DNA from 4 places in the Paenibacillus sp. LX16 genome. Region 2 is predicted to be linked to each of the others. Evidence: a T-box and tRNA genes for the amino acid it is inferred to sense, from the RefSeq annotation. Region 2 holds a T-box; the other regions hold tRNA genes.

What was found. The T-box of region 2 lies ahead of leuS (leucine--tRNA ligase). A T-box ahead of a tRNA ligase gene usually reads a tRNA of that ligase, here a tRNA-Leu.
Region 1: it has a tRNA-Leu gene. The T-box ahead of leuS (leucine--tRNA ligase) is inferred to sense a tRNA for this amino acid. The anticodon was not compared.
Region 3: it has a tRNA-Leu gene. The T-box ahead of leuS (leucine--tRNA ligase) is inferred to sense a tRNA for this amino acid. The anticodon was not compared.
Region 4: it has a tRNA-Leu gene. The T-box ahead of leuS (leucine--tRNA ligase) is inferred to sense a tRNA for this amino acid. The anticodon was not compared.

What each region holds. Positions count from the first base shown of each region.
Region 1 covers NZ_CP141152.1:1,088,845-1,095,698, reverse strand. The annotation lists gene T3H97_RS05015 (SDR family oxidoreductase) at 1-134, shown strand, start outside; gene T3H97_RS05010 (DUF8821 family protein) at 625-1,089, opposite strand; gene T3H97_RS05005 (hypothetical protein) at 1,643-1,963, shown strand; gene T3H97_RS05000 (MerR family transcriptional regulator) at 2,197-2,619, opposite strand; gene T3H97_RS04995 (NADH-dependent flavin oxidoreductase) at 2,790-3,911, shown strand; tRNA gene T3H97_RS04990 (tRNA-Leu) at 4,493-4,572, opposite strand; tRNA gene T3H97_RS04985 (tRNA-Arg) at 4,585-4,661, opposite strand; tRNA gene T3H97_RS04980 (tRNA-Gly) at 4,669-4,743, opposite strand; tRNA gene T3H97_RS04975 (tRNA-Leu) at 4,754-4,834, opposite strand; tRNA gene T3H97_RS04970 (tRNA-Lys) at 4,847-4,922, opposite strand; tRNA gene T3H97_RS04965 (tRNA-Tyr) at 4,930-5,015, opposite strand; tRNA gene T3H97_RS04960 (tRNA-Thr) at 5,020-5,095, opposite strand; tRNA gene T3H97_RS04955 (tRNA-Asp) at 5,109-5,185, opposite strand; tRNA gene T3H97_RS04950 (tRNA-Met) at 5,212-5,285, opposite strand; tRNA gene T3H97_RS04945 (tRNA-Val) at 5,296-5,371, opposite strand; tRNA gene T3H97_RS04940 (tRNA-Glu) at 5,381-5,452, opposite strand; tRNA gene T3H97_RS04935 (tRNA-Ser) at 5,473-5,564, opposite strand; tRNA gene T3H97_RS04930 (tRNA-Asn) at 5,568-5,643, opposite strand; tRNA gene T3H97_RS04925 (tRNA-Ala) at 5,648-5,723, opposite strand; rRNA gene rrf (5S ribosomal RNA) at 5,794-5,910, opposite strand; rRNA gene T3H97_RS04915 (23S ribosomal RNA) at 6,061-6,854, opposite strand, start outside.
Region 2 covers NZ_CP141152.1:3,909,952-3,916,805, reverse strand. The annotation lists gene T3H97_RS17425 (CvfB family protein) at 1-220, shown strand, start outside; gene T3H97_RS17420 (class I SAM-dependent DNA methyltransferase) at 224-997, shown strand; gene T3H97_RS17415 (tautomerase family protein) at 1,070-1,459, opposite strand; T-box leader at 1,644-1,900, shown strand; gene leuS (leucine--tRNA ligase) at 1,962-4,400, shown strand; gene comER (late competence protein ComER) at 4,381-5,226, opposite strand; gene T3H97_RS17400 (ComEA family DNA-binding protein) at 5,521-6,168, shown strand; gene T3H97_RS17395 (deoxycytidylate deaminase) at 6,257-6,775, shown strand.
Region 3 covers NZ_CP141152.1:4,383,820-4,390,673, reverse strand. The annotation lists rRNA gene T3H97_RS19620 (16S ribosomal RNA) at 1-107, shown strand, start outside; rRNA gene T3H97_RS19615 (23S ribosomal RNA) at 461-3,388, shown strand; rRNA gene rrf (5S ribosomal RNA) at 3,541-3,657, shown strand; tRNA gene T3H97_RS19605 (tRNA-Asn) at 3,677-3,752, shown strand; tRNA gene T3H97_RS19600 (tRNA-Ser) at 3,756-3,847, shown strand; tRNA gene T3H97_RS19595 (tRNA-Glu) at 3,865-3,936, shown strand; tRNA gene T3H97_RS19590 (tRNA-Val) at 3,947-4,022, shown strand; tRNA gene T3H97_RS19585 (tRNA-Met) at 4,052-4,128, shown strand; tRNA gene T3H97_RS19580 (tRNA-Asp) at 4,155-4,231, shown strand; tRNA gene T3H97_RS19575 (tRNA-Lys) at 4,260-4,335, shown strand; tRNA gene T3H97_RS19570 (tRNA-Gly) at 4,371-4,445, shown strand; tRNA gene T3H97_RS19565 (tRNA-Arg) at 4,451-4,527, shown strand; tRNA gene T3H97_RS19560 (tRNA-Leu) at 4,540-4,619, shown strand; tRNA gene T3H97_RS19555 (tRNA-Pro) at 4,627-4,700, shown strand; gene T3H97_RS19550 (BofC C-terminal domain-containing protein) at 4,815-5,519, shown strand; gene ruvC (crossover junction endodeoxyribonuclease RuvC) at 5,749-6,252, shown strand; gene ruvA (Holliday junction branch migration protein RuvA) at 6,249-6,854, shown strand, end outside.
Region 4 covers NZ_CP141152.1:411,761-418,614, reverse strand. The annotation lists gene T3H97_RS01890 (Crp/Fnr family transcriptional regulator) at 13-753, opposite strand; gene T3H97_RS01885 (GAF domain-containing protein) at 1,053-1,502, shown strand; gene T3H97_RS01880 (response regulator) at 1,646-2,299, shown strand; gene T3H97_RS01875 (PAS domain-containing sensor histidine kinase) at 2,292-3,395, shown strand; tRNA gene T3H97_RS01870 (tRNA-Gly) at 3,599-3,669, opposite strand; tRNA gene T3H97_RS01865 (tRNA-Pro) at 3,679-3,752, opposite strand; tRNA gene T3H97_RS01860 (tRNA-Arg) at 3,776-3,852, opposite strand; tRNA gene T3H97_RS01855 (tRNA-Cys) at 3,879-3,949, opposite strand; tRNA gene T3H97_RS01850 (tRNA-Gly) at 3,960-4,034, opposite strand; tRNA gene T3H97_RS01845 (tRNA-Leu) at 4,041-4,128, opposite strand; tRNA gene T3H97_RS01840 (tRNA-Lys) at 4,143-4,218, opposite strand; tRNA gene T3H97_RS01835 (tRNA-Gln) at 4,223-4,297, opposite strand; tRNA gene T3H97_RS01830 (tRNA-His) at 4,315-4,387, opposite strand; tRNA gene T3H97_RS01825 (tRNA-Tyr) at 4,407-4,492, opposite strand; tRNA gene T3H97_RS01820 (tRNA-Thr) at 4,497-4,572, opposite strand; tRNA gene T3H97_RS01815 (tRNA-Phe) at 4,599-4,671, opposite strand; tRNA gene T3H97_RS01810 (tRNA-Asp) at 4,737-4,813, opposite strand; tRNA gene T3H97_RS01805 (tRNA-Met) at 4,839-4,912, opposite strand; tRNA gene T3H97_RS01800 (tRNA-Val) at 4,943-5,018, opposite strand; tRNA gene T3H97_RS01795 (tRNA-Glu) at 5,025-5,096, opposite strand; tRNA gene T3H97_RS01790 (tRNA-Ser) at 5,129-5,220, opposite strand; tRNA gene T3H97_RS01785 (tRNA-Met) at 5,224-5,297, opposite strand; tRNA gene T3H97_RS01780 (tRNA-Asn) at 5,333-5,408, opposite strand; tRNA gene T3H97_RS01775 (tRNA-Ala) at 5,413-5,488, opposite strand; tRNA gene T3H97_RS01770 (tRNA-Ile) at 5,511-5,587, opposite strand; rRNA gene rrf (5S ribosomal RNA) at 5,624-5,740, opposite strand; rRNA gene T3H97_RS01760 (23S ribosomal RNA) at 5,892-6,854, opposite strand, start outside.

The sequences.
Region 1 (6,854 bases), 2.8 Mb from region 2:
TCGGCTTCCTCAGCACACTTGCAGCGCTCGATATCCCGAGATCAAGCGTTGCAACTCAGGAACTTCTGGGATGGCGGCCTGTGCAACCTGCACTGATCCACGACCTTGAACAGTCTCACTACTTCAACAACTGATTGGAGACGAGACCGAGAATCGATCTTGGGCCGCTTAATAAAGCACTTGAGAAAAGCGAAGCAAGACATGGACTAACAACAACATGTATAAAATAGAAGTTTGCATATTAAAACGAGATCAACACAAGTGCATACCACACTAAGTGTTGTTATCTTCATTCGCATCAAACTATTCTGGCTAATCGTATTGTTAGGTCACTTCCCACAAGAAAATTTCTTCACTTATGGTATGGTTCACCGCGTTGGCTGAAGGGGCAAGTTTTCAAAAAAATAGTCTCCTTATCAGAGACTACACGTGATCTTCCTGTTTGGTAATCATACGATAAGCGGTAGCTTTTCCTCTTCTTTCTAGAATTTTCTCAATCAAAATTGCTTTTCATCATTCTTTCAAAAAAGGGCCATCCTTTTGCGGGATAGCCCTTTCTTTAATTTCACATTTTTTGCAAAGAGAATGAGGGACTGGATTCCTCTATTTGCGCTTTTGCTTACTTTAATATTGTCCTTTAATTACAAAAAACGAGCCCCGAATTGTTCCAGCTAGTTTAGACTTCTGCCTAGCAAACTTAAACTTCCCTTCTAACTCTTTTGGTACCTCCATCCCCTCAGAAAGCTTAAAACCAACGGCCCGCTTTTTAGGGTCATCCACCGTATACATGACATTGATTGCAAGACCATCCTCATAAAAAACGTAGGTAAATTGGATATTTTCCACTTGAAAACGCGACGTTTCTAAAGGTTTAGCCGCAAACACAATATCACGTTCTTCTATCAAAATTCGGTTCACATAATCAAGGCTCTCCTGGCTTTCACTAGCTGGTACAACCGTAAATTCATGCTTGTATTTGTTCATAAAATAACGGGCTTCATTAGCACGTAAACCAGCAAGCGCTTCTGCTACAGGTGAAGACTCTAAACCAACCGTAGATACATCTTTAAAATCAACGAGATACGACATTTCCATTCCTCCTCTTCTCTCTTTACGCCCTAACAGCTTCCGCATTTCACCAAAATCGAATTCATTTCTCAAGTTGTTGTAGACACACACTTATAGCCAGACTTCAAATTAATTCTCTTATCTACCACATAGTATACCAAAATTGATTCAAGAGAAGATTTTGAATGGCGAATTTGTTAGTTTGTTAAATAGTGTTCACATAGACTGGTATTCACAAACACCGCTTTAAATATTCGACCAGCGAGACAAATACGAGTTCCTCTAGGTCGGGAAATTAAGGACTCAGAGTATGTCCTACCAAAAAAGTCTCGGCCTGTGCCCTATACTTCCATTAAGGAGGTTCAGATTCACAAGCCAAGATATTTTCATTCATGATGGTGGCCGTTAGGCCATGTTTATTTGGAAAGCCCCTCTACATGGAAGGGGAGTACCCGCATACGTAAACCAAATGAGTACGATGCCTATCTATCATGAAAATATAGATACATAGCTGAAGAATCATATCGTGCCTGTAATTGCGCTAAACTTTGTAACGGTTATACACGAGCGCCAAATGAAAAAAAATCGCCGGAGACGACAAGTTGTTGCGGAGATGAGCGCGGCTATGGACGAAGGCTTTCGCGTGTTAGAGGCCTTACGATATCCGCTAACGCCGGCCGCGCAAGCTTCACTAATCCGCAAACGACCGGCGTTGATGCGCCTTTTTATGAAAATTTATCATAGGATGCCGATCAGTCGGCTGGTTGACGGACCCGTAGGGGAAATCGTAGCTTTGAGCCGCGTGTTTCACCTTTGGAAGGAACAGACCCGGGTCCCTACCCCCAACTGGGTCGATTTGGAAAATCGTTTTGAAGCCAAGGTAAACCGTTCATAACTTTTACCCGAGGAGTAATCAACCGATGATGATCCTAGTTCTACAAAGAAGACTTTGAGCATTATAAAACAAGGGGCGTAATACTATATTTTTATCAGACACCGGCTTTCAGAACGGCATCAGAGGTCGGGAATTAAATATAGAAATAGCGGTAGCCTTGGACTGAAAAAGAGGAAAGTCCTAGACTACCGCTGTTCTTTATTTAACTAACGTTTCCCGTTAGCTTAAGTACATTAATTCACTATCTTATTCTCCAGACCGTGACATTTAAAGTTATAGTTAGGATTTTTCATAACCTCTTCTTTCTGAAGTTCATACATGGCAATTTTATAGTTTATTTCTTCCAAGTGTTTAAAACTTTCGTCAATTTTCTTCTGTACTTCCAATTTATGTTGAATCAACATTTCCTCTCTTTTCAAAAAGGTACTATTTCCCGATTCATAAAGTTCCTTGTAATCTTTTATTTTTGAAAGAGGCATTCCTGTCTCTTTGAGACAACGAATAAAAGAAATCCAATCTAATTGTTGTTCGTTATAAACTCTACGGCCTTTTTCGTCACGAGATATATTTGGTAATATCCCTTGCTCTTCATAAAACCTAAGTGTCTTTGCAGATACATTTAAATTCTCCACTACATATGTCATTGAATACAACATCTACTTGTCCCACCTTTAGTTACAGTTACTGTAACTAAATATATATCATAAAGAGAATGACAACAACAACAATTCTATATGTAATCATATAAAAATAAACCCTTGACTTACCGTAACGGCAACCAATTAAACTGAAATAGAAAAGAAAATATGAGAGCGAGGTTAATGAAATGAATCAGAAATACAGTAGGTTATTTGAATCCTTCACATTCAAAAATGGAATAACAATTAAGAATAGTATCGTTATGGCACCTATGACAACCTGGTCAAGTAATGACGATCTTACCATTTCGGATGACGAAGTAAAGTATTACAAACAAAGAGTGAATGGAGTAGGACTCGTCATTACAGGGTGTACTCATGTTACACCTAATGGGCAGGGTTTTACAAATGAATTCGCTGGGTATAATGATGAATTTACTCCAAGTTTACGAAAATTAGCTGAGGCAGCGAAAAGTGGAGGCGCTCCTGCGATCCTACAGATTTTCCATGCTGGCAATAAAGCCGTGCCTGGATTGGATGCAGTTAGTGCGAGTGCATTGCAACCCGAAGTTACTAATTTAGGTTCAACTTCAGAAACAAGAGAACTATCACATGAGGAGATCTTGTCGATTGTACGTGCTTTTGGAGACACAACAAGACGAGCAATTGAGGCCGGATTTGATGGCGTCGAAATCCATGGGGCTCATGGATTTTTAATTCAGAATTTTTGGTCGCCAGCGACAAATCAACGGACGGACCAATGGGGAGGATCACTTGAAAATCGCTTGCGTTTTCCATTGGCAATTATTAGAGAAATCAAAAATGTCATTGAAAAACATGCTACAAAACCTTTCATTTTAGGATTCCGATTCTCCCCTGAAGAATCCTCCAAAGTGGACGGATTACGTATGAAAGACACGTATGAATTAATTGATATTCTTGTTGAACAGGATTTAGATTATATACATGCTTCATTAGATAATGTGTCTTCAAAGCCAGTAGATAGTCAAGATGAAAAAACACGGCTTGAATTAATTCTTGAAAGAGCAAACGGTAAGGTACCTGTGATGGCTGCTGGTTCCATAATAACACCGGATGATGCTCTTAAAGCTATGGAATTAGGTTTGCCGCTCGTCGCCATTGGGCATGCGTTAATTATGGATCCTAACTGGGTTGAAAAGGTCGCAAATGGACGTGAAGCCGAGGTTGATTCTGAATTGATCGTTTCGAAACCCGACCAGCTTAATATTCCAGAAAAACTTTGGAATGTAATTCAAGCAATGCCAGGTTGGTTTAATATTAGTAAATAGAGAGTAGTCCTAAAGGCTACTCAGATTGACGAGAAACCCAAGTCTTTTATGAGACTTCGGGTTTCTTTTGCTGATTCTAAGGTGCTCCGTCCATCCGTAGTTCGGTAGGGCAATTCTTGCTGTTGCGGACACACATACTGCGTATGTTTCGATCTTGAAGGCCTTTGCAAATAGGGGGCGTTAAATAACCTGAATCTAAGACTACCGCTCCAGAATATTGTACGTTAACCTGCCCGTTAGTTTAATAAAAAGAGCAGACTTGAAGCGCCTGCTCAACATTGTGTGTTTAACTATCGTGGTCACCAGATCCAGTTGCTTCTCTCGCCGATACCAGAGTTAGGTTGCGGGGTGCTGGAGGCGGGGCAATTTCTGATGAGGTTTTCTGTCTGCATGCTGATATTGCCTTGGGGTTTCTACTGGCTGTCATATCGATAGAAATAGTTTAAAAGTAAAAAAGGAGAGATGGCATAAAAATAAGCCATCTCTCCTTTTTCATCTATATAAAGCGGTTAATGGGAATCGAACCCACGCTACCAGCTTGGAAGGCTGAGTTCTACCACTGAGCTACTTCCCGAAAAAGATGCCGGTGAGAGGACTCGAACCTCCACGGTTTCCCTCACGATTTTGAGTCGCGCGCGTCTGCCAATTCCGCCACACCGGCTTATGAAGTTAATGGCGTCCCCTGAGAGATTCGAACTCCCGACCTTTTGATTCGTAGTCAAACGCTCTATCCAGCTGAGCTAAGGGGACTAATAAATGGAGCGGACGACGGGAATCGAACCCGCGACCCTCGCCTTGGCAAGGCGATGCTCTACCGCTGAGCCACGTCCGCAAATACAAGATGCGCGTGGAGGGACTTGAACCCCCACGTCAAAGACGCTAGATCCTAAGTCTAGTGCGTCTGCCAATTCCGCCACACGCGCATACAATGATAATGGTGAGCCATGAAGGACTCGAACCTTCGACACCCTGATTAAAAGTCAGGTGCTCTACCAACTGAGCTAATGGCTCGTAAAACTGGTGGAGGATGATGGATTCGAACCACCGAACCCGTAAGGGAGCAGATTTACAGTCTGATGCGTTTGGCCACTTCGCTAATCCTCCAAAATGGTGCCGGCGAGAGGACTTGAACCCCCAACCTACTGATTACAAGTCAGTTGCTCTACCAGTTGAGCTACACCGGCATATTAAGTTAAATGGCGGAACCGACGGGATTCGAACCCGCGATCTCCTGCGTGACAGGCAGGCATGTTGGGCCTCTACACCACGGTTCCAGAGGAAACTTTCTTAGATGAAGTAATTGCGGGGGCAGGATTTGAACCTGCGACCTTCGGGTTATGAGCCCGACGAGCTACCGAACTGCTCCACCCCGCGACATAAAATATGGTGGAGGCTGAGGGGATCGAACCCCCGACCCTCTGCTTGTAAGGCAGATGCTCTCCCAGCTGAGCTAAGCCTCCGAATTACTATGACCCGTAGGGGATTCGAACCCCTGTTACCTCCGTGAAAGGGAGGTGTCTTAACCCCTTGACCAACGGGCCATATATCTATTATTAAGAGCTGGCGGAGAGAGAGGGATTCGAACCCTCGAGACGCTTTTGGCGCCTACACGATTTCCAATCGTGCTCCTTCGGCCAACTCGGACACCTCTCCACATGGCTCCCCGAACAGGACTCGAACCTGTGACAACTCGATTAACAGTCGAGTGCTCTACCAACTGAGCTATCAGGGAATATTGGTGGAGCCAAGGGGGATCGAACCCCTGACCTCCTGCGTGCAAGGCAGGCGCTCTCCCAGCTGAGCTATAGCCCCATCTAAAAATTCAATTTTGTATGTATAATCAATAGCATGATAGGCGAAAAAAAATCCCCATTATGGGGTTGCTTGGCGACGTCCTACTCTCCCAGGACCCTGCGGTCCAAGTACCATCGGCGCTGGAGGGCTTAACGGTCGTGTTCGGGATGGGTACGTGTGGAACCCCTCCGCTATCGCCACCAAACATGAATTTGCTGAGCAAATTCTTCCGTACGGTTATTCGGTTCATCACTTATCGTGTGAATGAATAGCCATGCGCTTGTTGTATGTATTTCTACATACCTTCAAGGTTACACCCTGAAAACTGGATCCGAAACTCATTTGCGTTTTATTTTAGGATAAGCCCTCGACCGATTAGTATTGGTCAGCTCCATGCATTACTGCACTTCCACCCCCAACCTATCTACCTCGTCGTCTTCAAGGGGTCTTACTAATTGGGAAATCTCATCTTGAGGGGGGCTTCACGCTTAGATGCTTTCAGCGCTTATCCCTTCCGTACATAGCTACCCAGCGGTGCTCCTGGCGGAACAACTGGTACACCAGCGGTACGTCCATCCCGGTCCTCTCGTACTAAGGACAGCTCCTCTCAAATTTCCTACGCCCACGACAGATAGGGACCGAACTGTCTCACGACGTTCTGAACCCAGCTCGCGTACCGCTTTAATGGGCGAACAGCCCAACCCTTGGGACCTACTTCAGCCCCAGGATGCGATGAGCCGACATCGAGGTGCCAAACCTCCCCGTCGATGTGGACTCTTGGGGGAGATAAGCCTGTTATCCCCAGGGTAGCTTTTATCCGTTGAGCGATGGCCCTTCCATGCGGTACCACCGGATCACTAAGCCCGACTTTCGTCCCTGCTCGACTTGTAGGTCTCGCAGTCAAGCTCCCTTCTGCCTTTGCACTCTTCGAATGATTTCCAACCATTCTGAGGGAACCTTGGGGCGCCTCCGTTACTCTTTAGGAGGCGACCGCCCCAGTCAAACTGCCCACCTGACACTGTCCTCGTACCGGATCACGGTACCAAGTTAGAACCTAGATACGATCAGGGTGGTATCCCAAGGATGCCTCCTCTCAAGCTGGCGCTCAAGATTCAACGGCTCCCACCTATCCTGTACAGATCGTACCCA
Region 2 (6,854 bases):
GGATCGGCTGATTGCTTTTCTGAAAGAGCGTCCGGGCGGCGGCATGCCTTATTCCGACGCAACACCGCCGGATATTATCAAGCAACGGTTTGGTATCAGTAAATCCGCCTTCAAGCGTGCGATGGGCAAGCTGATGAAGGAAGGACTGGTTACACAAAAGGAAAACTGGACCTACCTGGTGGAGAATATACCTGAACCGAAGGACGGGAATGGGGAATAAAAAATGGCTTCTTACCGGAAGTTTGCCTATGTGTATGATGAGCTGATGCAGGACATGCCGTACCCGGACTGGTTGCGCTTTGCACGGCAGGCTTGGGATCAGTACGGTATGCCTCATACGGTGGCTGAGCTGGGCTGTGGAACGGGTTCGATTACGATTCCCCTGGTTAACTCGGGCTTCGAAGTGTCTGGAATCGACTTATCCTCTGACATGCTGGCAGTAGCCCGGCGCAAAATGGAAACCACTCCCCAGGGACAGCGATTGTTTCGTGAGGGGAGCGTTCGCTGGATACAGCAGGATATGAGGAAATGGATTTTACCCGAGCCTGTGGATTCTGTAATTTCTTTTTGCGATTGTCTGAATTACTTGTTGGAGGAAGAAGATATAATTTCTACTTTTCGTAGAACGCATGCTGGTCTGAAGCCTGGCGGAACCTTCTTGTTCGATGTACATCATCCCCAGACGTTTTTACGTTATGATGAAGAGCAGCCATTCGTACTGGATGATCGCTCTATCTCGTATATCTGGACATGTGCGTTGGACACTCCCCGTTGTGAAATTGAGCATCATCTTAGTATCTTTGCGAAAGCAGAACATGAAGGACGCGATCTGTATCAGCGTTTCGAGGAAATTCATGTACAGCGTGCCTATGATCCAGACTGGATGAAGGCAGAATTGTCCAAAGCGGGTTTTCGTGATGTGAAGGTATATGCGGATTTTGAATGGGTAGAAGCAGAAGATGACGCGGCGAGACTGTTTTATGTTGCTGTAAAATAGTGAAGACTCATTGAGCAAATTTAGGAAAAGAAAGACGCTTTTCATGATGACATGAAGGGCGTCTTTTTGCACTCATATATTCACTTTATAGTTCAACTGAAGCTTATCACCCGGTACACCTCGAATGCCCCAGTTCTGTTTGAGTGTTTCAAATATAGTAATCTCAAGATCCTGTGGAGAAATACCCAAAAGATCGTTAATTCTTTGGAATAACAGGTTAATGAGTTGCTTCTTAGCTTCTGTCGTTCTGCCTTCAAAGATACTGATTTCAATAATGGTGTACGCCTCAGAGCGACCATCGGCATATATAAAGTCTTCCTGATCCATAGGAAAAAAACGATGAAACCTCTTGTCAGGAGGATATTTGAACGCATCCACCACAGCAGAATGAATCACCTCTGAAAGTTGCTTTTTGATTGGATTTAGAGTTTCTTTTATTCCGTAAATTTTAATCTGTGCCATTTCTCAGCTCACCTTTCTTATCTCAACTCATCTCAACTTGAAGCGATTTAACTCGGAATTATTATAAAACATTCGTATGCATGTGTCATGAACAATTAGTATGAAGGGGGTCTTTAACACCAAAGGTAGTCCTTATTTGACTTTTTTCGCGGTTTTCAATATAATAGTGCCATTATTAACGGTTAAACAATCGCTGATGAGGAATAGTAGCTTTGTCTGGACATGTAGAGAGCCGGCGGGTGGTGCAAGCCGGTTGACAGCGCAAAGTGAACTCGCCTCGGAGATATGCGTCCAACGCAGGAACGCCTTTACAGGTGCTTGTATCCTGTTATTAACCCGCATCGGATCACCTCCGTTATCAGGTGCAAAGGGAGTAGAACGCGAAGAACGCTTTCTGCTAACTAGGGTGGTACCACGGGAATATAACCTCTCGTCCCTAGCGCTGACACGCTACGGGATGCAGAGGTTTTTTTGTTGCATACCGTTTGAGGAGGAAAAGACAATGACAGACACACAGCCGAAGCACGGCTATCAACCGCAAAGTATTGAACCAAAATGGCAGAAATATTGGGATGAGAACAAGACGTTCCGCACCGGGGAAGAGCCGGGCAAACCGAAGTTTTATGCTTTGGATATGTTTCCGTACCCATCTGGAGCCGGCCTGCATGTAGGCCACCCAGAGGGCTACACAGCTACGGATATTGTTTCACGTTATAAAAGAATGCGCGGCTACAACGTACTGCATCCGATGGGTTGGGACGCCTTCGGTCTGCCTGCCGAGCAGCATGCGCTGGATACAGGGGAGCACCCACGCGAAATTACGGTGAAAAACGTAAATAACTTCCGCCGTCAAATCAAATCGCTCGGCTTCTCCTACGACTGGGATCGTGAAATCAGCACGACGGATCCTGATTATTACAAATGGACACAGTGGATCTTCATCCAGCTGTACAAGCGCGGCCTTGCATATGTAGCTGAAGTACCCGTGAACTGGTGCCCAGCGCTGGGAACAGTGCTGGCGAATGAAGAAGTTATTGACGGTAAGAGTGAGCGTGGCGGTCATCCGGTCGTCCGTAAACCAATGCGTCAATGGATGCTGAAAATTACGGAATACGCGGATCGTCTGCTGGATGATCTGGAGGAACTGGATTGGTCTGAGAGTATTAAGGATATGCAGCGGAACTGGATCGGTAAGTCTACCGGGGCAGAGGTTCGTTTTCCAATTGAAGGCTATGACGAGCAACTCACAGTATTTACAACCCGCCCAGATACACTGTTTGGCGCAAGCTACTGTGTGCTGGCACCAGAGCAGGAATTGGTCGATATTATCACTACGCCTGAGCAAAAGGATGCTGTACAACAGTACCGTGAACAAGCTGCTCGTAAAAGCGATCTGGAGCGTACGGATCTGGCCAAGGATAAAACAGGCGTATTCACAGGAGCTTATGCAGTGAACCCGGTGAACGGCGAAAAGCTGCCGATCTGGATTGCTGACTATGTACTGGCAGGCTACGGAACTGGAGCGATTATGGCTGTACCTGCTCACGATGCGCGTGACTGGGAATTTGCCAAGCAATTCGGATTGAATATCATTGAGGTTGTCCAAGGTGGAGATGTGGCTAATGAGCCATATACTGAGGATGGACCGCACGTCAATTCAGGCCCGCTGAATGGACTTACCAACGAGGAAGCGATTCCGAAGATGATTGAATGGCTGGAAGCCGAGGGCAAAGGACACGGCAAAGTCACCTACCGCCTGCGTGACTGGCTGTTCAGCCGTCAACGCTATTGGGGCGAGCCGATTCCGGTAATTCATCTGGAGGATGGAACGATCAAAACGGTTCCTGAGGACCAACTTCCGCTCGTACTGCCGGAGATGGACAACATCAAGCCTTCAGGTACAGGTGAATCCCCGCTGGCGAACGCAACAGATTGGGTGGAAACCATTGATCCTGAGACAGGTATGAAAGCACGCCGCGAGACGAATACAATGCCGCAATGGGCAGGAAGTTGCTGGTATTATCTGCGCTTTATTGATCCGAAAAATGACAAAGAGCTTGTATCCAAAGAGAAACAACGTGAATGGATGCCAGTTGATTTGTATATTGGCGGAGCGGAACATGCGGTTCTTCACTTGCTGTATGCCCGTTTCTGGCATAAGGTACTGTATGATATCGGCGTAGTGGAAACGAAAGAGCCTTTTTATAAGTTGGTCAACCAGGGTATGATTTTGGGCAACAACAATGAAAAAATGAGTAAATCACGCGGTAATGTCATTAATCCTGATGATATTGTCAATACGTTTGGCGCCGATACGCTGCGTATTTATGAGATGTTTATGGGGCCGCTGGAAGCGACCAAGCCATGGAATGAGAATGGGGTAGAGGGAGCACATCGTTTTCTGTCCCGCGTATGGCGCCTGTTTGTTTCCGAGGATGGTAGCCTGAACGATAAAATTACAAATGACGGCGGTAGCGATGAGTTCAATCGTACTTGGCATAAAACGCTGAAAAAAGTAACCGAAGATTTGGATGCGCTGCGCTTCAATACAGCGATCAGCCAGCTGATGATCTTCACCAACGATGCATACAAAGCAGACCTTCTGCCGCGTGCAGCAATGGAAAACTTCGTGCAAATGCTGTCGCCGCTTGCACCCCATCTGGCTGAGGAATTGTGGCAGCTGCTGGGACACAACGATAGCATTACCTACGCGGCTTGGCCTGCTTATGATGAAGCATGGACGGTGGACGCCGAAGTGGAAATTGTTGTGCAAGTGAATGGTAAAATCGTGCAGCGTGCAACGATTGCCAAGGATCTTGATGCTAAAGCGATGGAGGCATTCGCTGTGTCGTTGGACAATGTTCAGCAGGCACTGGCCGGCAAAACGATCCGCAAGGTAATTGCTGTTCCAGGTAAGCTGGTTAATATTGTTGCCGGTTAATTGGCTTTAAGCCGAAGGAGACATCTACCTTTTGCATGTCCTCTTCATATTTGTTGTGCGTTACCTGTATCAGCTCGGGAAAGACACTATGCAGGCTGATGTCCAACAGTGCGAGAGCTTCGGCGGTAATACCTCCGGGAACCGCTACTCTGGCCTGTAACTCGGCTGGTGTCATCCCGCCTTCCGTGAGCAGCTTTCCAGTGCCGATGATCATTTCACCAGCCAGGGCGCATAGCTCCGTACGGTCTATACCTGTAGCTTGAACTGCGGCTTGAATCCACTGGTCCATAAAAAAGGCCAAGAAAGCAGGACCGCAACTCGAAAAATCCGACGTGATCCGAGTATAAGATTCTTTAACCCGAATCGGCCTGCTGATGTGGGACATAAGCTCTTCCAGAAGGGAGCGGTCCTCCTCTGTAATCCGGCTTCCATGGATGCATAGTGAGGCTCCGCTGCCCACTTGGTGTGTGATACTGGGAATAATTTTGGACACTTTGGCTTTCAGTGCATGCTCCAAAATACGAAGCTGCACCGGGCTTGTGATAGATACGACGATTTGCTCTTCTGTAATGACGTTGCGTATTTCATCCGTTACGGCTTTTGATTCCAGCGGCTTCACACAGATAAACAGAACATCGCTTTCCGCTGCCGTTTCACGGTTGCTTTGGGCTGCATGCAAACCTGGATAGCGACGGGCTAGCTCGGTTACCTTGGAATGCGTTCGATTGCTTGCTGATATTTGCTGCGGCTTGAGTGCGTTGGAATGAATAAAAGACTCAATTAGCAGACTTCCCATGCTGCCAGTCCCGATAAATCCAACTTTCATTGTTCAACGTCCTCCTTTCATACTTTGCGGTATAGACGCTGTGCTGTCAGCTGTCATTCTTCTTAGTGTATGCGCCTGGTCTTGGCCGACATGACGAATTTTATGTCTGAGCATGTTAGATCGTGCCCGGGCTCGTACCACTTTTTGTAAAAATGCTCACAGCGAGACCGTATGGAGGTTGTTTGCACCCTCCGGTTTAACGGGAATTGGACAGACTTGCTCTGTTTGATTGAGACGGTGTTTTCAGTCGGCTCAATTTCCTGAAATCCATGTGGAGTAGGGGACGATACGGAAATGAAACGTGTATGGACAGGAACAGCGATAACGCTTGCTGTAATCGGGAGTGGACTTATTTTATTTGCCGGAGGACAGCGCTCTGAGCCGCAAGAAGAGTGGACTTTACTTAACCATAAGGTGGAGCAGGCTGTGGCGATGGAGGCAGAGCCAAATGAGTCGCAGCGCAGCAGTGACTACGCCCAGATAAAGCCTGCTGTAAAAGAACCTTCAGACAAAGCTGAGCGCAGTAGGAATGCCGAAGCCGCTGACAATGTGAAACGTGATACTATGCAGATTTCTACTGGTGTATCTGCTGCTGTGAGCGAAAACTCTATTGCGGGAAATTCAAGTACCGTAAAGCAGTCAGGTGTTGCGAATCTGAGCTCAGACACAGGTATTGTTAGTTCGAGTGGTGCAACGACGAGTAGGACCTATACGGTAAGTGATTCGGTTACTACACCCGATTCCGGCGAAAAAAAGGTAAACATCAACACGGCGACTGCTGCTGAGTTAATGAAGTTACCAGGAGTTGGGGCTAAAAAAGCCGAGGCTATACTGAACTACCGTAATCAGCATGGGGCGTTCAAACGTGTGAATGATTTGGATCATGTAAAGGGAATCGGAGCTAAGATGTTGGCGAAAATGAAGCCGTATGTCAGCTTGTAACTTATATAAGATTACAATGTACAGGCTCTGAGAACGGCGGTAGCGGATATGGTTTACGTTTTAACTTGTTTATACGGGAGAGATGGAAATGAGTGCAGATGTACGCAAGGACTGGGACACCTATTTCATGGATATCGCTTATATGGTATCCACCCGTTCGCGCTGTGCGCGGCGTCATGTTGGAGCCGTACTTGTACAAGGTAAAAAGCTCTTGGGGACGGCCTATAATGGAGCACCATCCGGGGTGCCTGACTGTTCTGAGGCAGGCTGTATGATCTCAGAGGAGTATGAGGTCGTTCACCGTGATGGGCGCGAGGAAATGGTTAAGAAGCAGCGTTGTATTCGCACTATTCATGCGGAGCAGAACCTGCTACTGTTTACTGACCGAATTGATCGTGAAGGCTCTTCAGTATATGTCACCGACCAGCCATGCTGGACGTGTGCCAATATGTTGGCGAACAGCGGTATTGTGGAGATTGTATACCACAGACCTTATCCCAAAGATGCCGACAAGGTTCGTGCTATGATGGAGGAAAAGGGAATCGCCTTTCGTATGCTGAAGACCTATCATCCACCAAAAGAAACGCTGATGGATGTAATGAATTAAAAAGTAAACGAGGAAGAACCTCTGACGAATGCTCTTTTGTCAGAGGTTCTTTTTGTTTTGCTTATTTTGGACAAAAAGT
Region 3 (6,854 bases), 470 kb from region 2:
GGTGGGGTAACCCGCAAGGGAGCCAGCCGCCGAAGGTGGGGTAGATGATTGGGGTGAAGTCGTAACAAGGTAGCCGTATCGGAAGGTGCGGCTGGATCACCTCCTTTCTATGGAGAATCGTTTCCTGCAACGGAAACATTCAAATATGAAGCATTAGCTTCAAAACTCAGGTTTAGGCCTGTTACTCACTCGTTGCTCAGTTTTGAGAGCTCAAACTCTCAAGCTTCGACGAATGTTTCATTCACACATCCGTGTGGAACCGAAATATTCATCGGGTTTCGCTTCGATGAAGCGAATTGCACCTTGAAAACTGGATACCGAAACGAAATTGCGTTTTAGAATATTCCTTTAAGCTGATCTTGTGTAAACAAGTGAAATAAAGGTAGCTGCCTTGAATTTCATTCACACGTAAGTGTTGAACCGGAATTCAAAGCAAATCGTATTTACGATGTAAATACTAGGTTAAGCTACAAAGAGCACACGGAGGATGCCTAGGCGCCAGGAGCCGACGAAGGACGTGGCGAACAACGATAAGGCCTCGGGGAGCTGTAAGCAAGCTTTGATCCGGGGATGTCCGAATGGGGAAACCCGGCTGTCTTCATCGACAGTCACTTTCTGCTGAATACATAGGCAGAATAGAGGCAGACCAGGGGAACTGAAACATCTAAGTACCCTGAGGAAGAGAAAACAATAGTGATTCCGTCAGTAGCGGCGAGCGAACGCGGATTAGCCCAAACCAAGAAGCTTGCTCCTTGGGGTTGTGGGACGTCTCACATGGAGTTACAAAGGAACCGGTTAGATGAAGAGGTCTGGAAAGGCCCGCCAGAGAAGGTAAAAGCCCTGTAGTTCAAAACTTGTTCTCTCCGAGACGGATCCCGAGTAGTGCGGGGCACGTGAAACCCCGTATGAATCCGGCAGGACCATCTGCCAAGGCTAAATACTCCCTGGCGACCGATAGTGAAGCAGTACCGTGAGGGAAAGGTGAAAAGCACCCCGGAAGGGGAGTGAAATAGATCCTGAAACCGTGTGCTTACAAGAAGTCAGAGCCCGATCTATGGGTGATGGCGTGCCTTTTGTAGAATGAACCGGCGAGTTACGTTCCCGTGCAAGGTTAAGGTGAAGAGCTGAAGCCGCAGCGAAAGCGAGTCTGAATAGGGCGAATGAGTACGTGGACGTAGACCCGAAACCGGGTGATCTACCCCTGTCCAGGGTGAAGGTGCGGTAACACGCACTGGAGGCCCGAACCCACGCATGTTGAAAAATGCGGGGATGAGGTGGGGGTAGCGGAGAAATTCCAATCGAACCCGGAGATAGCTGGTTCTCCCCGAAATAGCTTTAGGGCTAGCCTCGGAAAAAAGAATCGTGGAGGTAGAGCACTGATTGGGTGCGGGGCCCGCAAGGGTTACCAAGCTCAGTCAAACTCCGAATGCCATAGATTTAGTTCCGGGAGTCAGACAGTGAGTGCTAAGATCCATTGTCGAAAGGGAAACAGCCCAGACCATCAGCTAAGGTCCCCAAGTGTGTGTTAAGTGGGAAAGGATGTGGAGTTGCACAGACAACCAGGATGTTGGCTTAGAAGCAGCCACCATTGAAAGAGTGCGTAATAGCTCACTGGTCGAGTGACTCTGCGCCGAAAATGTAACGGGGCTAAACACACCACCGAAGCTATGGCTTGATGCATTGCATCAGGGGTAGGGGAGCGTTGAATGCGGGTTGAAGGTGTACCGTAAGGAGCGCTGGACTGCATTCAAGTGAGAATGCCGGTATGAGTAACGAAAAGATCTGTGAGAATCAGATCCGCCGAAAGCCTAAGGGTTCCTGAGGAAGGTTCGTCCGCTCAGGGTAAGTCGGGACCTAAGGCGAGGCCGATAGGCGTAGTCGAAGGACAACAGGTCGAAATTCCTGTACCACCGTAATCCGTTATGAGCGATGGGGTGACGCAGTAGGGTAGTGACGCGGACTGATGGATGTCCGTCTAAGCAGTGAGGCTGGTGTGTAGGCAAATCCGCACATCGTAAGGCTGGGCTGTGATGGGGAGCGAAAATTATAGTAGCGAAGGTCATGATCTCAGACTGCCAAGAAAAGCCTCTAGCCAGGAGAAGGTGCCCGTACCGCAAACCGACACAGGTAGGCGAGAAGAGAATTCTAAGGCGCGCGGAAGAACTCTCGTTAAGGAACTCGGCAAAATGACCCCGTAACTTCGGGAGAAGGGGTGCCTCGGTAGGGTGAATAGCCCGAGGGGGCCGCAGTGAAAAGGCCCAAGCGACTGTTTAGCAAAAACACAGGTCTGTGCGAAGCCGCAAGGCGAAGTATACGGGCTGACGCCTGCCCGGTGCTGGAAGGTTAAGGGGAGTGGTAAGCCCTTCGGGGCGAAGCTATGAACCGAAGCCCCAGTAAACGGCGGCCGTAACTATAACGGTCCTAAGGTAGCGAAATTCCTTGTCAGGTAAATTCTGACCCGCACGAATGGCGTAACGACTTGGGCGCTGTCTCAACGAGAGATCCGGTGAAATTTTAATACCTGTGAAGATGCAGGTTACCCGCGACAAGACGGAAAGACCCCATGGAGCTTTACTGCAGCTTGATATTGAATTTGGGTACGATCTGTACAGGATAGGTGGGAGCCGTAGAACTTTGAGCGCCAGCTTGAAGGGAGGCATCCTTGGGATACCACCCTGATCGTATCTAGGTTCTAACTTGGTACCGTAAACCGGTGCGAGGACAGTGTCAGGTGGGCAGTTTGACTGGGGCGGTCGCCTCCTAAAGAGTAACGGAGGCGCCCCAAGGTTCCCTCAGAATGGTTGGAAATCATTCGAAGAGTGCAAAGGCAGAAGGGAGCTTGACTGCGAGACCTACAAGTCGAGCAGGGACGAAAGTCGGGCTTAGTGATCCGGTGGTACCGCATGGAAGGGCCATCGCTCAACGGATAAAAGCTACCCTGGGGATAACAGGCTTATCTCCCCCAAGAGTCCACATCGACGGGGAGGTTTGGCACCTCGATGTCGGCTCATCGCATCCTGGGGCTGAAGTAGGTCCCAAGGGTTGGGCTGTTCGCCCATTAAAGCGGTACGCGAGCTGGGTTCAGAACGTCGTGAGACAGTTCGGTCCCTATCTGTCGTGGGCGTAGGAAATTTGAGAGGAGCTGTCCTTAGTACGAGAGGACCGGGATGGACGTACCGCTGGTGTACCAGTTGTTCCGCCAGGAGCACCGCTGGGTAGCTATGTACGGAAGGGATAAGCGCTGAAAGCATCTAAGCGTGAAGCCCCCCTCAAGATGAGATTTCCCAGTATGTAAGACCCCTTGAAGACGACGAGGTAGATAGGTTGGGGGTGGAAGTGCAGTAATGCATGGAGCTGACCAATACTAATCGGTCGAGGGCTTATCCTAAAGAATAAAACGCAAATAAGTTTCGGATCCAGTTTTCAGGGTGTAACCTTGAAGGTATGTAGAAATACATACAACAAGCGCATGGCTATTCATTCACACGATAAGTGATGGACCGAATAACCGTACGGTAGAATTTGCACAGCAAATTCATGTTTGGTGGCGATAGCGGAGGGGTTCCACACGTACCCATCCCGAACACGACCGTTAAGCCCTCCAGCGCCGATGGTACTTGGACCGCAGGGTCCTGGGAGAGTAGGACGTCGCCAAGCAGAGCTTTATGATTATTATTCCCTGATAGCTCAGTTGGTAGAGCACTCGACTGTTAATCGAGTTGTCACAGGTTCGAGTCCTGTTCGGGGAGCCATATGGAGAGGTGTCCGAGTTGGCCGAAGGAGCACGATTGGAAATCGTGTAGGCGCCAAAAGCGTCTCGAGGGTTCGAATCCCTCTCTCTCCGCCAGAATTATTTTATTGCATGGCCCGTTGGTCAAGGGGTTAAGACACCTCCCTTTCACGGAGGTAACAGGGGTTCGAATCCCCTACGGGTCATAAGTAATATGGAGGCTTAGCTCAGCTGGGAGAGCATCTGCCTTACAAGCAGAGGGTCGGGGGTTCGAGCCCCTCAGCCTCCACCATTTACTTAAATAGCAGTCCCTCATATTATCGCGGGGTGGAGCAGTTCGGTAGCTCGTCGGGCTCATAACCCGAAGGCCGCAGGTTCAAATCCTGCCCCCGCAACCAATTAACTTTTGAATGTAAATTGCTATGGAACTGTGGTGTAGAGGCCTAACATGCCTGCCTGTCACGCAGGAGATCGCGGGTTCGAATCCCGTCAGTTCCGCCATTTTTACAAAGTTATATTATCCTGTTGGGAGCCATTAGCTCAGTTGGTAGAGCACCTGACTTTTAATCAGGGTGTCGAAGGTTCGAGTCCTTCATGGCTCACCATTCATGCACTTATATGTCATGGATATAATGATATTGCGGACGTGGCTCAGCGGTAGAGCATCGCCTTGCCAAGGCGAGGGTCGCGGGTTCGATTCCCGTCGTCCGCTCCATATTTGCGCCCTTAGCTCAGCTGGATAGAGCGTTTGACTACGAATCAAAAGGCCGGGAGTTCGAATCTCTCAGGGCGCGCCATTAACTTCATAAGCCGGTGTGGCGGAATTGGCAGACGCGCGCGACTCAAAATCGTGAGGGAAACCGTGGAGGTTCGAGTCCTCTCACCGGCATGTATTTCGGGATGTAGCTCAGCTTGGTAGAGCACCTGGTTTGGGACCAGGGGGTCGCATGTTCAAATCGTGTCATCCCGATTCAAAAGGAAAGTCGCTGGAAGCAGCGGCTTTTTTGTTATATTAATATCTTTTTGTATAAATCAGTAATCGCCAGGTCACACTAACACAAAAAGTGGGACGGAAGGGATTACTGTGAAGCGATTAAGTTGGAAAAAACAGATGAAACGGCGCTGGAAACAGTGGAGAAGAACTGTGTGGGCCTGTAGCATTTTTGGTGCGGCTTGTTTGCTGGCAGGGTTGGGTATTCTGTTTTCGAATTATATGCAGGCCATGTTGTCACAGCCACTCGCTACTACCGTCATGGCAGAGGAGGGCATGGATGAGGCTTCATATCTGAGCCCAACTGAAGATCACTCCTCACAGATGCAGCTATTGCAAAGTATTCGTGCTTCCGGTATAAGCAGGAAGACCCGTCTGTTAACCACCTACGTGTGTGGTACGGAAACACTTTCCTTGGGAACGCTAAGTTCACAGCAGCTAGAGACCTTACTGAAGCAGCATCCCGATTGGAAGGGACGACTTAATACCAAAGGAGAGGTGTGGCTGGAGCGAAGGGTGGAAGACTTGTCAGAGTCATGCAAAGAGCGTGGATATATGGGTTTGAGCACTGACGGCCAGCTTACATTGTATGAGGGGCTACCTAAAAAGGAAAAAGTTATCCGCACTTTTTTTCAATTGGATGTGGGTTCCATGGAGACCGCCTTGCCAGAAGGGGTGTATAAACAACTTCAGCAGGGGATCCGTGTACAGGATATAAATGAGTATAACAGTGTAATCTCCACTTTTAGTGACTTTGCCGTAGAGCGAACACAGAGAGTATTAAAGCAGCACTATTGATTGTAACTACGGAGACGTTAGGCTTTGCCCATGAGGTGAGGCTTGAAGCGTCTCTTTTTATGTTTTTACTCACGTTTAAATTTTTTCCTCTATTAGATACAAAGTTTTGTTATAATGAAAAGAACGACACATATGTTCGCTTTATATGATATTTAGCCATGATTATATTCAGGATAACGCTGGCTATTGTTTAGTTACGCCATGTTTGAGCGATAGGGGAGAGATTTTTTTGCGTTTTTTAGGAATTGATCCGGGTATTGCTATTGTGGGCTTCGGGTTTGTAGACAAGATTGGCAGTAAAGTGGTTCCTGTGCAGTATGGCTGTATCCAGACGGAGGCTCATACACCGGAAGAAGAAAGACTGCTTCATGTATATGAAGGCATGTTGCAATTAATAGATAAATATAAGCCTGATGCGGTAGCACTGGAAAAGCTCTTTTTTAATCGCAACGTTACAACCGCTATGTCTGTAAGTCAGGCACGTGGGGTGCTGGTACTAGCTGCAAAACAACGTAATTTGCCTATAGGTGAATACACGCCGATGCAGGTAAAGCAGGCTATTGTAGGGTATGGTAAGGCAGAGAAGAAACAGGTACAGGAAATGGTTAGAATGTTTCTAAAGCTTCAAGCTGTGCCCAAACCGGACGATGTAGCGGATGCTTTGGCGGTGGCAATTTGTCATGCGCACTCCTATGGGCTAAATTCAAAATTAAATGAGGTATTGCGAAAATGATAGATTTCTTGCGTGGTTCTGTGGCCCATTTGGAAAATGAATATGTCGTTTTAGATGTGCAGGGTGTAGGGTACCGGGTATTTTGTCCGAATCCTTACGCGTTCGCCAAAACTGAAGGTCCAGTGGTTATTTACATTCACCATCATGTAAGGGAAGATGCTATTTTACTGTTCGGTTTTGCGACCCGTGAGGAACAGCAGCTTTTCCGTAAACTGATTGATGTATCTGGTATTGGACCGCGTGTTGCGCTTGGTATTTTAGGAGGCGGTACGCCTGCTCATGTGGTAACGGCGATTTATCAGGAGAATATCACATTTCTCACCAAGTTACCGGGGATCGGTAAAAAGACGGCACAACGTATGATTCTGGATTTGAAAGACAAGCTGGACGGTATTGGCTCGTTTGGGATGGCAACCGGATTGTTTGCTGAGCCTGTCGTAGAAGAAGGCGAAGGTTCATATTGGAGCGAGGCCCGTGAGGCGCTCAAGGCGCTCGGTTATACTGATACTGAGTTGGATAAAGTATGGAGCAGAATGAAGAAAGATGCGAAACCTGATGAATCTGCCGATATTTTGATGAAGCGGGCTTTGCAACTGTTGTTT
Region 4 (6,854 bases), 2.4 Mb from region 2:
GGTATTCATGTATTAGAGGCGACAAATTTCATGAGCACATTGGCCGTACGAAGGACAGCAACACATGCCACGTAATACCTTGAGATCGTGAATAACAATCTTTCCATCCCTTGTATCTAGGGTTCCCTGCTCTTTCAGCGCGCTCAGCATCCGGTTCACGCTCTCTCGCGTCGCTCCAATCATCTCACCTAATTCGGAGTGACTTAGCTTCATATTTAATAAAATGCCATCCTTCACAGCCACGCCACATGTATTGCTAGCACGGATCAATGTAGACGCTAACGCTCCAGTTTTACCATACAACAGTAAGTCCCGAAAACGGGATTGCATAATGCGTTGCTTCATCGCCATCCACTGGATGAACTGAAGTGCCATTTCCCCATTTTTGGACAAGAGCGACTCCAGATCCTTAACAAGCACGACGCCTAACTCACACACATCGGCTGTTTCTGCAGTGCAACTATACTCTTCTCCATCTATCCCGCTAAATTCCCCAATTAAGTCGCCTTGATGCTGAATGGTCAGTATCAGTTCTTTACCATCTTCTGTCGATTTACGAAGTTTAACATGACCTGAATGTATATAATAAAGCTGCTCTGCATCATCGCCCTCTCGGAAAAGCATAACGCCTGCTTTTACCTTCTTCCAGGACATAATATCTTTTAGCAGATCAAAATGTTCTTCTGTCAAATAAATCTGAATTCCCGTGCGTTCCGCTTCGTCCCCAAACCGTTCCATACAAGTGGCTTGCATGTTAGCGTCCTCCTCGTGTTTACCTGATATCTATATCATAATGTTTTAATGCCTGGGTTGTTATCGGGAGAACACCTGATTTTATACCTTCCTACTCCCTGATTTACTGTGATAAATATCACTTCTAAAGTGAGCTAACGCCCCATTTATCGGCCTTTTCCCTACTCCTTACCCAACCAAATGAAAAGTCAGTGTTTCCCGAGCCTATAGATCAGGGGGTTCCCTGATCTACTTTTGTAACTGTCGGAACTACAATGAATTAGAGATATAGTTTGGTTATGAAAAAGGATGTGTCTTCTATGCTACAAATAACGGATGAAATGCGAAAAGAACTGAACCAGTTGAGAGATACTATTTATGGTGATCTCACTGCCCTTGCATTTATGTCCAAGTCGGGTGGTAAGTTGCATTGGTATTACGCCTCTGGCAGCCGAAGCAATCGCTATCGCCTTATTTCTTTTAAGATTGGCCATGGTATTGCCGGGATGGCTGTTCGCTTGGGACGTACCGTGACTGTAAGTGCTCTGCTATCAGGTAGTATACGTCTGCGTCAGGAGTGTGCACTAATGCTGGCCGAGCAGCTTCACTCTGCTGTTGCTATTCCCTTTTCCAGTACAGGGGATCTGCCTAACGGTGTGCTGCTTATTGGTAATCGTGATGTGAGGACTTTCACAGAGTCTGATGTAGCCGAGGCCACTCAAGTCGCTCAACGCCTTAGCCAACTATGTGCTTACCCTCTCACTCCATAGATCAACAATGTTACTGTAGATAATAAAACTCATAAAATACTTGATATGGCTGTCCCTAACTATCTTTGTTGATTGAAATCCCTAAAATTTGCTATGATTATGACAAAACGCACGGTTTGTTTACCGTTCGAGGGGATGACAAATTGATTCGTATACTAGTAGTGGATGATCATGTTGTCGTACGTTCTGGCCTCATGGCCCTATTGGACGGCAAAAATGGTATTAAGGTCGTAGGAGATGCAGCAGACGGGGATGAGGCGATCCGCAAGGCAGTAGAGCTACAACCTAATGTTGTACTCATGGATTTTAGCATGCCACCTGGCAAAGATGGTCTCACGGCAACCACTGAATTAAAAAAACAGTTGCCCGATACAGAAGTCCTTATTTTAACGATGCATGACGATGAAGAATATCTGTTCCGAGCCATTCAGGCTGGAGCATCCGGATATATTTTAAAAAGCGCACCTCATGAGGAGTTACTCGCTGCCATCCAGTCTGTGGCCGAAGGTAGTGCCTATTTGTACCCAAATGCAACCAAACGACTGATGAGTGAATATCTGGACAAAATCAAACAGGAAGGCATAGCCGGACCCTATGAATCCTTGTCTGAGCGGGAAAAAGAGATTCTATCGTGGGTAGCCAAAGGATATGCCAACAAGGAAATTGCCGAGCACCTGGTGATTAGCGTCAAAACCGTAGAATCCCATAAAAGTAATCTTATGGAGAAGCTTAACTTGAAAACACGACCTGAGCTAGTCAAATTCGCACTAAAAAAGGGGCTGCTCCATTATGAATGAACCTTCTAACCCTTTACTGCAGCATGCCTTTGGTGAATCAACCGATAAACTGCTGAATGATCTGGAAATTTATATACCAGAATCCCCTTTTCTTCATGCGCTGCGTAACTCACTCCACCAACTATCCAATCTGAAATTTGCTCTAGATACGTCTTCCATCGTTGCTTTGACCGATCATCGAGGTACTATTCAGTACGTAAACGACAAGTTCTGTGAGATTTCGCAATACAGTCGTGAAGAGCTGATCGGTCAGGATCATCGTCTTATTAATTCAGGCTATCATACCTCTGCCTTCATGAAAAACCTGTGGACTACGATCCGTTCAGGTGAGGTATGGCAAGGAGAAATACGTAATCGTGCTAAAGATAACAGCTACTACTGGGTGAATACTACGATCGTTCCGTTTATGGACGAGGAAGGTAAACCCTATCAGTACTTAGCGATCCGCAATGAAGTCACTAAACTGAAGAAAGTAGAAGCAGAACTCCAATCTATGATGACGCAAGTCATGCAAATACAGGAAGAAGAACGCAAACGTTTTTCAAGAGAGCTGCATGACGGGATAGGACAAAGCCTGTTTTCACTTATTATTCAATTAGATAGCCAACTTGCCGAACAACCTAGTGCAGCTCTGGAGAGTCTTCGTTCGCAGGTGACCGACATCATCAAAGATGTTCGTGGTCTAGCGTGGGAACTCCGTCCCTCAGTTCTGGATGATTTGGGTGTCGTCCCAGCCTTAAGAACCTATATCGAAAACTTCTGTTCTCATTACGGGATTGAGGTGCATTTTCAATGCACTCTACGTAAACGCCTTGATATTCGTAAGGAAATAGCAATTTATCGGATTGTACAGGAGGCATTGACGAATGTAGCCAAATACGCAGATGTAGCGGAGGCATATGTCGACGTTGAGGATCAAAATGAAATGATACAAGTGACCATTCGGGATGAGGGCATTGGATTCTCTGGAAATTCCCAAGGAGAGGGAGTTGGATTGTTCAGTATGGAAGAACGAGCTAGAGGGGTAGGGGGATTTATGAGCATGAGCTCTGCTCCAGATGAGGGAACCTCCATCCAGCTGACCATTCCCGTGTAAAAACTGTCCACTAGATCGGTTATCGGTGTATACCAGTTGTATGATCAGAACGATATACACCGATACCGAAGATTATGGATAATCAACACATTGTGGATTACATGAGGATAAATACAAAAAAAAGAGAGAGCTCTGTCCCCAGACAGGCTCTCTTTATTTATAAGGTGTCACCACTGAGGCAACAAGAATCCGCTATAGCAAAAAGCGGGTGATGGGAATCGAACCCACGCTACCAGCTTGGAAGGCTGGAGTTCTACCATTGAACTACACCCGCAAAACAGTATCGGGATGACACGATTTGAACATGCGACCCCCTGGTCCCAAACCAGGTGCTCTACCAAGCTGAGCTACATCCCGACATTATACATTTTTTTAAGAAATGGCGCGCCCTGAGAGATTCGAACTCCCGGCCTTTTGATTCGTAGTCAAACGCTCTATCCAGCTGAGCTAAGGGCGCATATTAAATTCCATAATGAGTAGTCAAGGCGCCACCCAGATTTGAACTGGGGATGAAGCTTTTGCAGAGCTTTGCCTTACCACTTGGCTATGGCGCCGTATGGATAATGGAGCGGACGACGGGAATCGAACCCGCGACCCTCGCCTTGGCAAGGCGATGCTCTACCGCTGAGCCACGTCCGCAAAATATGGTGCGGTCGAGAGGACTCGAACCTCCACGGGGGGTTAGCCCACACGGACCTGAACCGTGCGCGTCTGCCAATTCCGCCACGACCGCAAAATAATTATAAATGGTGAGCCATGAAGGACTCGAACCTTCGACACCCTGATTAAAAGTCAGGTGCTCTACCAACTGAGCTAATGGCTCTTAATGGCTGGGGATATAGGATTTGAACCTATGCATGACGGAGTCAAAGTCCGTTGCCTTACCGCTTGGCTAATCCCCAATAGATTAAGAATAAAGGGCGGCCGATGGGGCTTGAACCCACGAATGCCGGAGTCACAGTCCGGTGCGTTAACCACTTCGCCACGACCGCCATATGATTATGAAAAGACTGGTGGAGGATGATGGATTCGAACCACCGAACCCGTAAGGGAGCAGATTTACAGTCTGATGCGTTTGGCCACTTCGCTAATCCTCCAAAATGGTGCCGGCGAGAGGACTTGAACCCCCAACCTACTGATTACAAGTCAGTTGCTCTACCAGTTGAGCTACACCGGCACATTACTCATTTCCCACTTGAAAGGTGGCTCGGGACGGAATCGAACCGCCGACACGAGGATTTTCAGTCCTCTGCTCTACCGACTGAGCTACCGAGCCATATTTTATTTTATTACTACATCATATAACCGCACTATATATGCCAATTATATATGGAGTTAAAATGGCGGAACTGACGGGATTCGAACCCGCGATCTCCTGCGTGACAGGCAGGCATGTTAGGCCTCTACACCACAGTTCCAGAGGCATTTCCAATAGGAAATTAATTGCGGGGGCAGGATTTGAACCTACGACCTTCGGGTTATGAGCCCGACGAGCTACCGAACTGCTCCACCCCGCGACATTAAAAAGCATTTCTCAAATTTTCTTATGGTGGAGGCTGAGGGGATCGAACCCCCGACCCTCTGCTTGTAAGGCAGATGCTCTCCCAGCTGAGCTAAGCCTCCATATTATGACCCGTAGGGGATTCGAACCCCTGTTACCTCCGTGAAAGGGAGGTGTCTTAACCCCTTGACCAACGGGCCTTGCAAAATAAGTCCTGGTCTCAATAAATTGATGGCGGAGAGAGAGGGATTCGAACCCTCGCACCACTTTCGCAGTCTAACCCCTTAGCAGAGGGTCCCCTTATAGCCACTTGGGTATCTCTCCGAGTAGCGGCAGAGGGGATCGAACCCCCGACCTCACGGGTATGAACCGTACGCTCTAGCCAGCTGAGCTACGCCGCCACCTTAATATATAAAAGTCAGAAATATTCAAAATATGGCTCCCCGAACAGGACTCGAACCTGTGACAACTCGATTAACAGTCGAGTGCTCTACCAACTGAGCTATCAGGGAATATTGGTGGAGCCAAGCGGGATCGAACCGCTGACCTCCTGCGTGCAAGGCAGGCGCTCTCCCAGCTGAGCTATGGCCCCAATCTTTTTGTTATTCTAGAAGTGGTGGGCCTTAGTGGACTCGAACCACCGACCTCACCCTTATCAGGGGTGCGCTCTAACCAGCTGAGCTAAAGGCCCTAACATGTAAATCTTTATCATCCTCTAAAGGATATCGCTTGGCGACGTCCTACTCTCCCAGGACCCTGCGGTCCAAGTACCATCGGCGCTGGAGGGCTTAACGGTCGTGTTCGGGATGGGTACGTGTGGAACCCCTCCGCTATCGCCACCAAACATGAATTTGCTATGCAAATTCTTCCGTACGGTTATTCGGTTCATCACTTATCGTGTGAATGAATAGCCATGCGCTTGTTGTATGTCACTTGTACATACCTTCAAGGTTACACCCTGAAAACTGGATCCGAAACTCATTTACGTTTTATTTTAGGATAAGCCCTCGACCGATTAGTATTGGTCAGCTCCATGCATTACTGCACTTCCACCCCCAACCTATCTACCTCGTCGTCTTCAAGGGGTCTTACATACTGGGAAATCTCATCTTGAGGGGGGCTTCACGCTTAGATGCTTTCAGCGCTTATCCCTTCCGTACATAGCTACCCAGCGGTGCTCCTGGCGGAACAACTGGTACACCAGCGGTACGTCCATCCCGGTCCTCTCGTACTAAGGACAGCTCCTCTCAAATTTCCTACGCCCACGACAGATAGGGACCGAACTGTCTCACGACGTTCTGAACCCAGCTCGCGTACCGCTTTAATGGGCGAACAGCCCAACCCTTGGGACCTACTTCAGCCCCAGGATGCGATGAGCCGACATCGAGGTGCCAAACCTCCCCGTCGATGTGGACTCTTGGGGGAGATAAGCCTGTTATCCCCAGGGTAGCTTTTATCCGTTGAGCGATGGCCCTTCCATGCGGTACCACCGGATCACTAAGCCCGACTTTCGTCCCTGCTCGACTTGTAGGTCTCGCAGTCAAGCTCCCTTCTGCCTTTGCACTCTTCGAATGATTTCCAACCATTCTGAGGGAACCTTGGGGCGCCTCCGTTACTCTTTAGGAGGCGACCGCCCCAGTCAAACTGCCCACCTGACACTGTCCTCGCACCGGATTACGGTACCAAGTTAGAACCTAGATACGATCAGGGTGGTATCCCAAGGATGCCTCCTCTCAAGCTGGCGCTCAAGATTCTACGGCTCCCACCTATCCTGTACAGATCGTACCCAAATTCAATATCAAGCTGCAGTAAAGCTCCATGGGGTCTTTCCGTCTTGTCGCGGGTAACCTGCATCTTCACAGGTATTAAAATTTCACCGGATCTCTCGTTGAGACAGCGCCCAAGTCGTTACGCCATTCGTGCGGGTCAGAATTTACCTGACAAGGAATTTCGCTACC